Regions from separate parts of the Methylophaga thalassica genome, predicted to be linked through region 1. Evidence: riboswitches for the same ligand, from Rfam matches in the RefSeq annotation. Region 1 holds a riboswitch; the other holds the start of a gene.
The links. Region 1 has a riboswitch for cyclic di-GMP ahead of QQL60_RS05540 (beta strand repeat-containing protein). Riboswitches for the same ligand answer to the same signal wherever they lie in the genome.
Positions count from the first base shown of each region.

Region 2: it holds a riboswitch for cyclic di-GMP, as region 1 does, so the genes downstream of both, QQL60_RS03685 (hypothetical protein) here and QQL60_RS05540 (beta strand repeat-containing protein) in region 1, are expected to answer to the same signal.

Region 1 covers NZ_BSND01000004.1:133,537-139,746, forward strand. Annotated here, with positions in the region: gene QQL60_RS05525 (efflux transporter outer membrane subunit) at 1-1,256, shown strand, start outside; gene QQL60_RS05530 (cysteine desulfurase family protein) at 1,495-2,643, shown strand; gene QQL60_RS05535 (EF-hand domain-containing protein) at 2,724-3,023, shown strand; cyclic di-GMP riboswitch class I at 3,153-3,234, shown strand; gene QQL60_RS05540 (beta strand repeat-containing protein) at 3,253-6,210, shown strand, end outside.
Region 2 covers NZ_BSND01000003.1:710,927-717,136, reverse strand. Annotated here, with positions in the region: gene QQL60_RS03695 (cytochrome c/FTR1 family iron permease) at 1-1,841, shown strand, start outside; gene QQL60_RS03690 (molybdopterin-containing oxidoreductase family protein) at 1,889-4,012, opposite strand; cyclic di-GMP riboswitch class I at 4,237-4,316, shown strand; gene QQL60_RS03685 (hypothetical protein) at 4,352-4,852, shown strand; gene QQL60_RS03680 (YqaA family protein) at 4,981-5,421, shown strand; gene QQL60_RS03675 (hypothetical protein) at 5,474-6,196, opposite strand.

The DNA.
Region 1 (6,210 bases):
GGTGGTGGCAACATTTCGATGATCCACTTTTAAGTGAGTTGGTTGAGCAAGCGCTACAAAATAATTTAGATATCAAGATTGGCTACGCTAATTTAATGGCAGCACGAGCGATAGCCACAGAAGTGGGCTATGACAGGTTGCCTTCTGCTGATCTGAATGCCGATTACACTCGTGAAAGGCGTAGTCAAGAGACGGCTACGCCGTCTTCTGGAAAACGTAGTAACAATAGTTATAGTCTTGGCTTTGATGCCAGTTGGGAACTGGATCTGTTTGATCGTGTGAGTAACAGGATTAAAGCCAGTGATGCCGAAAGTGATGCGTTGCAAGAGGATCTAAAAAGTCTGCAAGTGTCGATAGCGGCCGAAGTGGCAAAAACCTATATTGAGTTACGTGGTGCACAATACAGAGTTAACATCGCTGAACGAAATGCTGATGTGCAACAAGATACGCTTGAGCTAACAAGAAATCTGACGCGGGGTGGTGTAGCAAGTCGCCTGGACATTGCACAAGCTGAAACACAGCTATCGTTGACACTGGCAGAAATTCCATTGCGTGAAGCAACAGCAACAGCAGCCATTAATCGTTTATCGGTATTAACAGGACAGAATCCTGAGCGCCTAAGCGAGCAACTCGCTACGAGCAAGCCCATCCCTAGTTTGCCGATGGCTGTGAATATAGGAAATGCCGCTGAATTGCTTCGAGAACGCCCCGATATTATAGCTGCTGAGAAGCGACTGACAGCCGCCACAGCAAACTATAATTTGGCGGTAGCGGATCAGTTTCCAGCGGTAAATATTGTCGGTTCACTGGGGTTTATCGCGACGAATTTATCTACCTTCGGTAGCAGTTCCGCCATTGCCAGTGCCATTGGTCCCAGTTTAAGTTGGGGTGTTTTTGATACTGGTCGTATTCAAGCACGCATCAAACAAAATGATGCCAAGAGTCAGGCAGCATTGGCTAATTACCAGTTGACAGTGCTGAAGGCACTTGAAGAAACAAAAACCGCCATAAGTGATTTTGCCCGTGAAGAACAGCGTCGCGAACGCCTTCAAGATGCCGCACGGACCTCAACGCAGGCCGAGTCAATTGCCACACAGCGTTTTGAGCTAGGGGATACTGACTTCTTACCGGTATTGGATAGTCAACGAACACGACTCAAGTCGGAAGATTCGCTTGCCGTCAGCGAAACACAGTCTGCAGTAAAGTTAATCAGTATTTATAAATCGCTTGGTAAAGGCTGGAGAATTGATAAATAGTCGTCATTAAATATGATGAATAACTATTTTGTCAGCTCTAAACCTATATAGGTGTTATGACTGAGTATATGGAATGATTCCAGAACATTTTTAACATTCAGTATTTATATTCGGGATTTAACACCTATAATTAATCACATTCTTATTCTGATAATGTACTAGGCAGCATAAATAGCATGCTTATGTTCTAGTCATAACTTACCTCAAACAGTAAGTTTGATCTTGTTTGGAGCAGTCAATGCAAATCGGTAGTTCAATTTACCTAGACTATCAGGCGACCACGCCGATAGAGCCTCGCGTTGTTAGCGCGATGGCACCCTACAATCATGAGATTTTTGCCAATCCACACTCTACGGCACATGTGCTTGGTCAGCAATCTGCGGCAGCGGTTGAGACTGCGCGTAGCACGATTGAAAAGTGCATTAATGCCTCAAGTGAAGAGGTTATTTTTACTTCGGGTGCGACGGAGTCGAACAATCAGGCGATTGCCAGTGTGATATTTGGCAATACTACTGAACGTCGTGACATTCTTATCAGTGAAATTGAACACAAATGTATTAAAAATGCCGCCTATTTTTATGCCGCAAAACTAGGTTACAAAGTCAAAGAAATTCCAGTCGATAATACCGGGCTGATTAATGTAGACGCTTATCAATCATTATTGTCTGATCAGACATTGCTGGTCTGCATTATGGCGGTCAATAATGAGATTGGCACCATTCAGGATGTCAAAACCTTTGCTGAAATGGCACATGCGGCAGGTGCGCTGTTTCATTGTGATGCGGCTCAAGCACCGGAAGCGATGGATATTGACGTGAAAGACTGGAATGTCGATATGCTGAGTTTGTCTGCACATAAAGTGTATGGCCCAAAAGGTATTGGCGCGATATTTATCAAAAATGATCTGCAGGCCGAGTTACCACCATTTATTCAGGGAGGAGGGCAACAGTTTGGTATGCGTTCAGGCACCCTGGCCACGCCTCTCTGTGTTGGTTTTGCTGAAGCGATGCGTATCACAAAACAAGAAGCAAAAACTCACCGTGAACAATTAACGCATTTGAAACGTTTGTTTCTACAGCAACTGCAAGCGACGCATATTCCATTTAAATTAAATGGCACACAAAGTCATTGTCATCCCGGCAATATCAATGTGCAATTCATCGGTTGTGATGCGAATAAGCTATTAGAAAAACTCCAGCCGAATGTCTGTGCTTCTACAGGCTCTGCCTGTAACAGCGAAATGGTCTTGCTTTCACATGTATTAAAAGCGATTGGGTTGACGGATGAAGAAGCAGGATCATCCTTACGCATCAGTCTGGGACGTTTTTCAGATGAACAACAAATAACAAAGGCCATCGACTATATAAAAGCGGCTATCGAAAAATAATTCCGATTTTTTATTGTGATAACCATTTGTTAACTTTGACCGGCGTAATCTAAAAATCCCAACCAATACAAGAGGGATTAATGATGAAAACAGCACTTTTTTCAGTATTAGCCGCGATGGCAATGAGCACAGTGACATTCGCTGAACCAGCATCAACTGACGATATGGCTAAACATGATAAAAAAGGATATTTCGCTCATATCGACACCAACGGTGATGGTGTTATTACAAAAGAGGAAGCCACAGCGGCAGCATTAAAACGCTTCGAAAAAATGGATACTAATGCTGATGGCAAGGTGACCAAGGAAGAAGCTGCAGCGGCCCATAAAAAACATAAGGGTGATAAACGCCCATCCTGCAAAGATAAGAAAGAAAGTTAATTTCTTTTATCACACCATATTTAGAAGGGAGTCAGTGACTCCCTTTTTTTATTGCGTATTTATTTTTCTCACAAAATCATACTTTTGGCTGATAGTCGCTATAACCCCATTTCATTATGATCGGCGTGTTATTTAATCGGCCAAACTTGGTGTGAATCAGGGACGGAAAGCCACAGGCCTTGTTGTTTAACAAGGTGGCTGGGTTGCACAAACGCAAGGAATCCGAGTGATGATAAATAAACAACGACAGTTTCTGTCGCTCTCTACTACGTTGCTGTGCAGCTCATTTTTACTGGCGCCGTCAGTTGTGCATGCTGTCACAGGACTCTATGGTACAAACACATCCCCAATCACCGTCAGCGATGGTTATATCGGATTAGATGGATATAAAAACGCGAGTAAAATAACTATTACAGCAGGTGGCCAGCTATTTAAATCGGGTGGTGGTAACGAATTTGCCAATATGACTTCTGGCATTGTAGTTAATAATGGCCTAATCGATAACCGGGGTGCGATAACCAATGAGCACTTAATCGAGAATAATGCCACCTTTGATAGTTATAGAGGCAATATTTGGAATAAAGCGTCTATCCAAAATGGCAGTAACTCCGTCTTTAAGTCTCATTCCCTTGAAAATTTTAGAGACGGTTATATCTCTACCAATGGTAGATGGGAAATGACCGGTGAGCATCGTAACAGAGGCAATATCTCCATTGGCCAAGATGGGGTGGTAACAAACAACGGTATATCGCTGCCTACGATGAATAATACCGGAAAGATTACAAACTCGGGTCTATACGAAAATACGGGATTGTTTTTTAATAACAATTATGGCCGAGTTGAAAACAGAGCCTCAGGCATATTTCAGAATAATAGATTTCTTCATAATAGATTGGGTTCATCTTTTAATAATGAAGGTATTTTTCAAAATGACTCTAGTGTAGAAAATGAGAGTCAATTCCTTAACAAAGGTCAACTAAACAATACCGCCAGTCATTCATTTACCACATTTTATAAATTCACGAATACTGGTTTGATTACAAATGATGGCAGTTTCGTAAATAGATCTGGCAATACTTACATTGGTAATGAGTATAAAAAGGGAAAGCTAGAGAATACTGGCACAATAAACAACAATGCCACGATGTCTAATGAGAAGGATGCCACGTTCAATAACAACGGTGTACTCAACAATAATAGTGGTGCACAATTTACCAACGCTTTCACCTTTAATAATCAAGGTGATGGCATCGTTAATAATCATGGTACGTTCAACAATCAGCAAACTGGCAGATTCGACAACGCTAATATGGCCAGTTTTGTTAACCATACAACAGCAAGTTTGAATAACAATGGCATACTCAGCAATCAGACCGGTGGCACTTTAACCAATCACGGCATTATAAAAAATAACGAAACCGGCACACTCAATAATGCGGGTAGCTTGATTAACTCAGATAGTGGTCAATTTGCTAATGCTGGCACTCTAAATAACAACAAAAACGGGCAAATCCTCAACAGCGGTGTGTTTGCCAATGGTGGTGTGCTGAACAATAAGAGCACATTTACCTCCACTTTATATTCCACTATGGCAAATTATGGCGATATCAATAATCACAGCCAATTTATTGATCAGGGTAAATTTGTTAATGGCGGCACAGTAAATAATTACAGTCAGTTTTTGATTGATGACTATGCAGACTTTACTAACGTTAATACCCTCATCAATACATCTGATGGCACCCTTAACCTGAAGGGCAAATTGCTCAATCAAAAATATTCACCCTCGAACATCACCAATGAAGGTGAGTTTAATATGAGCTATTACAGTCAGCTTGATAATGAAACCTTATTCACCAACAGTGCTTCGGGCACCTTAACGAACGATGGCACGCTGAATAACTCAGGTACCTTAGCGAATAATGGCACCTTGATTAATAACCGACAAATAAATAATACGGGTGCATTTTCAAGCAGTGGCCAGTTAACTAACTACAATTACATCAGTAATACTGGTTCGGCTGAGATGACACTGTCTAGCACTGGCACGATGACAAATCGGGGAATGCTGTCAAATGACGCTCGGCTGATAAATTATGGTGTCATCAATAATGCGATTAACGGCACAATCAATAACACGAAAGAGTTTTTTAACAATGGCACCTTGAATAGTGAAGGGGCAATTAACTCTTTCGGCCTTCAAAATACGGGGACTATTGCCAATGCCGGCACGCTGACAAGTTATTGGCTGCTGGATAATGAAAACACCATTACCAATACTGGCGTGATAAATAATAATGACACCAGTACGTTCAATAACTTCGCTAATGTGAAAAACCTGGCTGGAGGCAATATTGTCAATACTGGCGTGTTTGTAAATAGTGGCACCGTTGAGAATGCGGGCACACTGACTAATGCCTCTGTATTAAAAAATAAAGTAGGTGCAACGCTCAATAATACCGGCGTGCTCAATAATAACGATGAGTTCATCGTTGAGGGGGTACTGAGCAATAGCGGTCAGCTGACTAACTCAGCCTCAGGTGATCTCAATGTGGCTTCATCCGGCCAAATCAATAATAGCGGTCGATTCATTAGCGATAATAGACTCACCAATGCAGGTCGCATAACGAATAACGCGGGTGCGCTTTTTAATAATACCGGGGAGTTTTATAACAACAACACATTTGCTAATGCCGGTGAGTTCAATACTCTGGCCATGGAGAATAACGGTGTCATCACTAACACCGGTGAGTTTAATAATCACTGGCTTTTGTATAATAAAAATAGCCTCTCCAATGAAGGAAAACTGACCAATGCCTCCACTGGTTCGCTATCGAATACCTCAAAGATAAGCAATAAAAGTAGCGGTAACTTCACTAACTTTGGTGAGATCAACAACCAAGCAACGATTGAGAATGCCGGTGTCTTATCCAACCAAGGGACATTGAAAAATAACGGCATCATCACCAACTCTGGTCAATTTATTACGACGGATGGCCACATTGTGTCTGGCAGTGGTGAGTTTATTCAAACCGCTGGCAGCACCACAGTAAATGGCAGCATGACCCAAAAGAACGTCAACATTAATGGCGGTAACTTGAACGGTCACGGCGTGATTAATAGCAATGTGTTAGTGAACGGCACCAGCTATAGCGATTATGCCAGCCTGACCCCAGGTAACTCTATC
Region 2 (6,210 bases), on a different contig from region 1:
TATATACGGCTCATGCGAACGATGCTCAGAGTGATACACGTCAGCTGATGCAGATGGCTGAGTATATTGGCGCTGACTACAGTGCTGCTGTAGCTAATGGGGAAGTCATCAATGAGGCTGAATACAGTGAGATGACAGAATTTTCTGCACTTGCTGTAGAAAAAACGCGTCAACTGGAAAATGGTCAGGACGCTGTAGAAGCTGCCCTAAAATTACAAAAGGCTGTTGCTGACAAACAGAACCCGGATGTGATTCATCCTATTACGGTTGAACTGCGTAATATTCTGATCAAACTGTCACCGGCCGTTTCATTACCCAGCGAATTATTACCTCTACAGCAGGTTCAAGCCCTTTATCAGCAAAATTGTAGTGCCTGTCACGGTGCTAAGGGTCAGGGTAATGGTGAACTTGCCGCTACGCTTGATCCAACCCCAACTGATTTTACCGACAAAGAACGTGCGATGAACCGGTCTTTAATCGGTTTGTACGATGCCATTACTAATGGTATCGACGGCACAGCAATGGTCGCACTGAGCCACCTGAACGAAAAACAACGTTGGTCTCTGGCTTTTTATGCTGGCAGCATAGCGTTTCAGGATAATAAAGGTCTCGCCACTGTTCCTGCAGGTATGAGCATTCAAGACTTTGTCAGTAACAGCCCGAATACCTTATTAAACAAATATCCTACATTGGATAACCAAACCGTCGCAGAACTTCGCTCAAACCCTCAGCCACTTTTCGCTTCTAACGACCCTCTCGCCATGGCTAAACAGCAGCTTAATGCTTCTCATAAAAGCTATATGGCAGGCGAATATAAAACCGCTCAAGGCTTAGCTGTTAGTGCCTATCTTGATGGGTTTGAACTCGCTGAAAACGCGCTGGATGCATACGATCCAAAATTAAGAAAAGATATTGAAAAATCCATGATGGCGTTCAGGCAGTTAACAAGCCAGTCTGAGAAACAAGACGAACTGACCTCTTTACTTGAACAAACTAATCAACAGTTGAGCCAGGCACAAGAAATGCTCTCTGCTGATACCCTTTCCGACTCAACGCTTTTCACTGCCAGCTTGGTTATTCTGTTACGTGAAGGCTTGGAAGCCATGCTGGTTGTGCTGGCGCTGGTCACAGTATTAGTGAAAACAGAGCGTCGTGATGCAGTGAAATATGTTCATGCTGGCTGGATTTTTGCCCTGTTTGCTGGTGTAGCTACCTGGTGGGCAGCTCAAAACCTGATCAGTATCAGTGGTGCCAGCCGTGAAATTATGGAAGGTGTCGGTGCACTGATGGCCGCAGTCATTCTATTCTATGTCGGTTTCTGGATGCATAGTAAAACCAACGCCGCAGCATGGCAGGCATACATCAATCAGCATATTCACCGCCACTTAAGCACAGGTACATTGTGGGGATTAGCTGGACTGTCCTTCATTGCTGTCTATCGTGAAGTGTTTGAGACAGTACTGTTTTATCAGGCCTTAATGACGCAATCAGCAGCCTCTCAGTCAATGTCTATCGCTACCGGTTTCATAACAGCCACAGTGATATTGGCCGCATTGTTCTGGGTCATTATTAAATACTCTTTACGTTTACCTATCAGAAAATTCTTCACTTTCAGCACATACCTGATGCTGGCACTGTCCTTTGTTCTGATTGGTAAAGCTGTCGCGGCATTGCAAGAAGCTGATTTAATCAGCATATCGTCTTTCCCAATTGACTTTACCTTATCCTGGATTGGCGTTTATTCCACATGGGAAGGATTAGCAGCGCAATTGGCTATTCTGATTCTGTCAGTATTGATTTTGATAGGCATCAGGCCTTTCGGCAACAGAGAAACAGCCTAAAATTCAACATAAAAAAGCCCGCTTTCGCGGGCTTTTTTTCGAAATGTTCAGGCTGACAAAGCAACCTGAACCAAATTATCTGTAAACGTAGGTGCATGGCCCATATCCACAAACTCAGCCGAGCTGACACAATTCACTGTGCCGTTATTTAATTGTCGCCAATATCCGAGTGTTGCCACCACAATACCGGGACTGACATCATCTGTAATTTGAGCTAAAGCCTTAAACATCCCTCTATCGTTGAATACAGAAACCACATCACCACTCTGAATATTTCTCAAATCCGCATCAATAGGACTTATCATCACAAACTGTTCACCCTGACCTTTAATCTTATTCTCCATATTGGCATAACAAGAATTAAGGAAACCATGACTTTTCGGCGAAATAATATTGAGTGGATATTTTTCTGCTAACTGAGGGTTTGCCTCGGGTATTTCCCGTGATGACACATAATCAGGCAGACTGTCTAAGGCCTCACCAGGCTGAAAGCCGTCATACATTTGTCGGAAAGGTCCGGCGACAAAATTGGTGGCACCTTTAATTTCCAGCTCACACTTACCACTGGGTGTGGGAAAATTACCCTCACGATGTGGGGCACGATCATCTTTTGTGCCGACCTTTAATTTGGCAAAACCATGTTCACGCAAATAAGCCAAATCGATGCCTTCGCAGGCTGGCGAGTCCCAATCAACATAGTTTTCCAGACATTCGCTATCTGACCAGCTAAAGTTCTCTTCTTGGTAGCCCATTCTGGCTGCCAGACGTCTGAATATCTCATTATTGGGAATAGCTTCACCCGGCGAATCCACACATTTTTCGTTATAGGTAAGATATAGATGTCCCCATGACAGCACCATATCTTCCATCTCCGCTCCCATCGAAGCTGGCAAGACAATATCAGCGAAAGAGGCGGTATCAGATAAGAAATGCTCTGCCGCCACCAGGAAAAGGTCTTCCCGCATTAAGCCTTCGACAATTTTATTAGTTTCAGCCGCCTGAGTGACAGGATTAGCATTCCAGCACATCATCGATTTTATGGGCGTATCGAGTTTCAGTTCCCCAGTCAAAGCACGTCCTATCTGAATTGCATTGACCACTGGCGTGCCTTCAGGAATAAGATCGGGACGACAAATCACATCAAATTTATAGGGGTGCTCCCATACCGGGAACTGCAAAGCACCGCCGCCGACATGCCGCCATGCGCCGGTTAATGCTGGCAAACAAGTAATCGCACGGATGGCCTGACCACCACCATAGTTGCGTTCAACCGCTACCCCAAGGCGAATTGCAGCAGGTTGAGTCGTGGCAAACTCACGGGCAAATTGACGGATATCATCCGCGGAAATCCCCGTGATAGTCGCAGCCCATTCAGGTGTTCTGGTCTTGGCTCTTTCTGCCAAGGCATCAAAACCAACGGTGTAGTTGTCAATATAGTCCTGGTCCTGTAAACCTTCTTTAATGATGACATGCATCATCGCCATGGCTAGTGCACCATCGGTACCGGGTTTTGGCGCGATATGCCAGTCAGCCTCTTTAGCGGTTTTGGATTTATACGGATCAATCACCACCACCTTGGCACCATTTTTCTGTGCATCTTTCACGATATGCCAGTGATGAACATTGGTGCTGACAGAGTTACAGCCCCAGATAACGATGTATTTAGAATGAATAAAACTCTCGGGATCGACACCTGCAGTCGGCCCTACAGTCAGTAACCAGGCCGTGCAGGAACCTTCTCCACAAAAAGTACGTTCGCAAACAGTTGCCCCCATTTTGTTAAAAAAGGCATCGCCACCATTCAGGCCATGAACTAAGCCCTGATTACCCAAATAACTATAGGGAATAATGGCATGAGGTCCATACTCATCAATAATTGCTTTCCAGCGCGTGGTAATTTCATCCAGTGCCTCATCCCAGCTAATACGCTCAAACTGACCACTGCCTTTGGGACCGCTACGTCGCATCGGATACAACAGACGATCCGGATGATAGTGACGCTTTTCATAGTCTTTGAGTTTGACGCATAAGCCGCCACGCGTCATCGGATGTTCTTTATTGCCTTTGACTGAAGTTAATTGACCGTTTTCCACCTCATAGACCATCGAACAGGTATCCGGACAATCATGTGGACAGCCACCATGATGCGTCGTTTTTAGTACGCTTGCCATATTGCTCTCTCCTCTCTGATATATATTTTTTTATTATTATTTTCAGACTATACACCAGTTTAAAACGGGAAATATGCCCGTTAAGTTATTCAACTGACTTGATAAAAATTTTATTTAAATCAATTACTCACTCTGACATTTTCTTGTAATAGAGCCTCTATACACTAAGCGGCAGATGAATAATTCACCACTTTACCAGTTGGGTGGTTTATCACTTTCATCCATTTAATCAAAGCCAAACTCGTCGTGAGGCGGGGTCGGAAAGCCACAGATCTTCAAATTTGAAGATGGCTGGGTTGCATTGCTTGTTTTTTCAACTTATGCAGAAGGAAAATTATCATGAAAAAAGCGATGCTATTTGTCATAGCACTATTTTTCTCTGTTGCCGCCAACGCAGCAACACTTAACTTAACAAAAGGTGACCCAGCTTTCACCAATAATGCTACTCAGGAAATTGATCTTGCTAATGGCAGCACTGTATTAGCGAGTGGTACTACAGGTAATGGCGCATGGGAATCTTCGTTCAGTTTATTTACTAATGACGCAACACCCGTAGTTATTGAATGGTCATTTAATCCAGAGTCTAATCTTGATAATGCAACTATTGCATTTGGTGTTTTAGGTGGTGCTATTCAAAATTTCAACATTACAGGTGATTTCAGTTTCACTGCAGTATTAACAGCAGGTCTGACTTATGTGTTGGATATCTATGACGCAACGGGTAAAGCTTTAAATTACAGCCTATCTGTTTCGGCTGTACCTGTTCCTGCGGCACTTTTCTTATTAGCACCTGCTTTATTAGGTTTCTTAGGCTTTCGTAGAAAAGCGATTGCTGCATAATCCAGATTTAGAAAATCGTCGTTCAAGATTAGGGAGCTTAGGCTCCCTTTTTTTATGTATGATTCGATATTTCCAAGGAGTGTATCAGTTTGACTTCTCCACCATCACGCCATCGAGTAACCGCCTGAATGGATTATTTTGTTAGCCTGGGTTATCCAGGGCTTTTTATCTCAGCCTTTTTATCTGCCACGCTACTGCCACTTAGCTCTGAATTCGTTCTGAGCACACTATTAGTCAAAGGATTATCACCGACTTTACTCATCAGCACAGCCACCGTGGCAAACGTGCTTGGATCAATGCTGAATTATGCTTTAGGTTATTGGGCCAGTTCTGCAGTCATAAACAAATGGTTACGGATATCAGAAAGCGATATCAGAAAAGCGGAAAACCGGTTTAAGAAATATGGTCTTATTTCCCTGTGTTTTGCCTGGCTGCCCGTCATTGGTGATCCATTAACTGTTATGGCAGGACTCATAAAAATACATCTAGGCTGGTTTGTCGTGTTAGTCACAGCTGGCAAGTTGATTCGCTATATCGTCATCAGTCAGGTAGCACTATCGCTAAATTAAAAAACCCCGTTTCAGAGACTGAAACAGGGTTTTAACTGGGTTTCACTTTTACTTAATGATGATGCGGATGACCGATATCCTCACCTTCACTGTTATAAAAACCGGAAGGACCATGGTCGATATAACCCTGGTTAATCATCTTCGCTATAAACGGATCTGATTCACTATCACCAATATCGGCATAATCTGTTGTTTGATAATCATCGCGCATTTTAAAGCTGGCATTAACAGCGTTTTCATCTTTAATCAGCTGAGTTAACTGCCATGTCTGTACATGACCGTCAGTATCATTTTTCCAGCTTTTTACCAGTGATAATGCAGGTAACCATTCAAGTTGCAGTTGGCTATCACCCTCAGTTAACTGATAGGTTTCCACTTTGTCACAACCTTCACCTGAGCTTGAAACCAAGGTCATATTGCTTTTCAGATTATCAGTAATTAATTCATGCACTTGCTGCCATTGACTATCCGCATTGGCATATTTCACTTCTCCTGGCTGATATTCAATAGCATGTTGCTCTTTATCAAAAAACCTGACCATTCTTAGTTGGCCATTATGCGTGTGTTCCCACATGTCAGTTATGCCTGACTGAGTAAATTGATTACTGACGCGCTGATGTTGACGCCATAACATCATGGTCGCTTTTTTATCAGAATCGCTGTCGGTCATTTGATAACTAGCGCCTAACACCTCGGGATCAATTGAACAGCTGTCATTAGCTTGGACCAGCAATGGGGATGCTAATAATAGACTCACTAATAAACGATATTTCATCTCTATAACCTTAA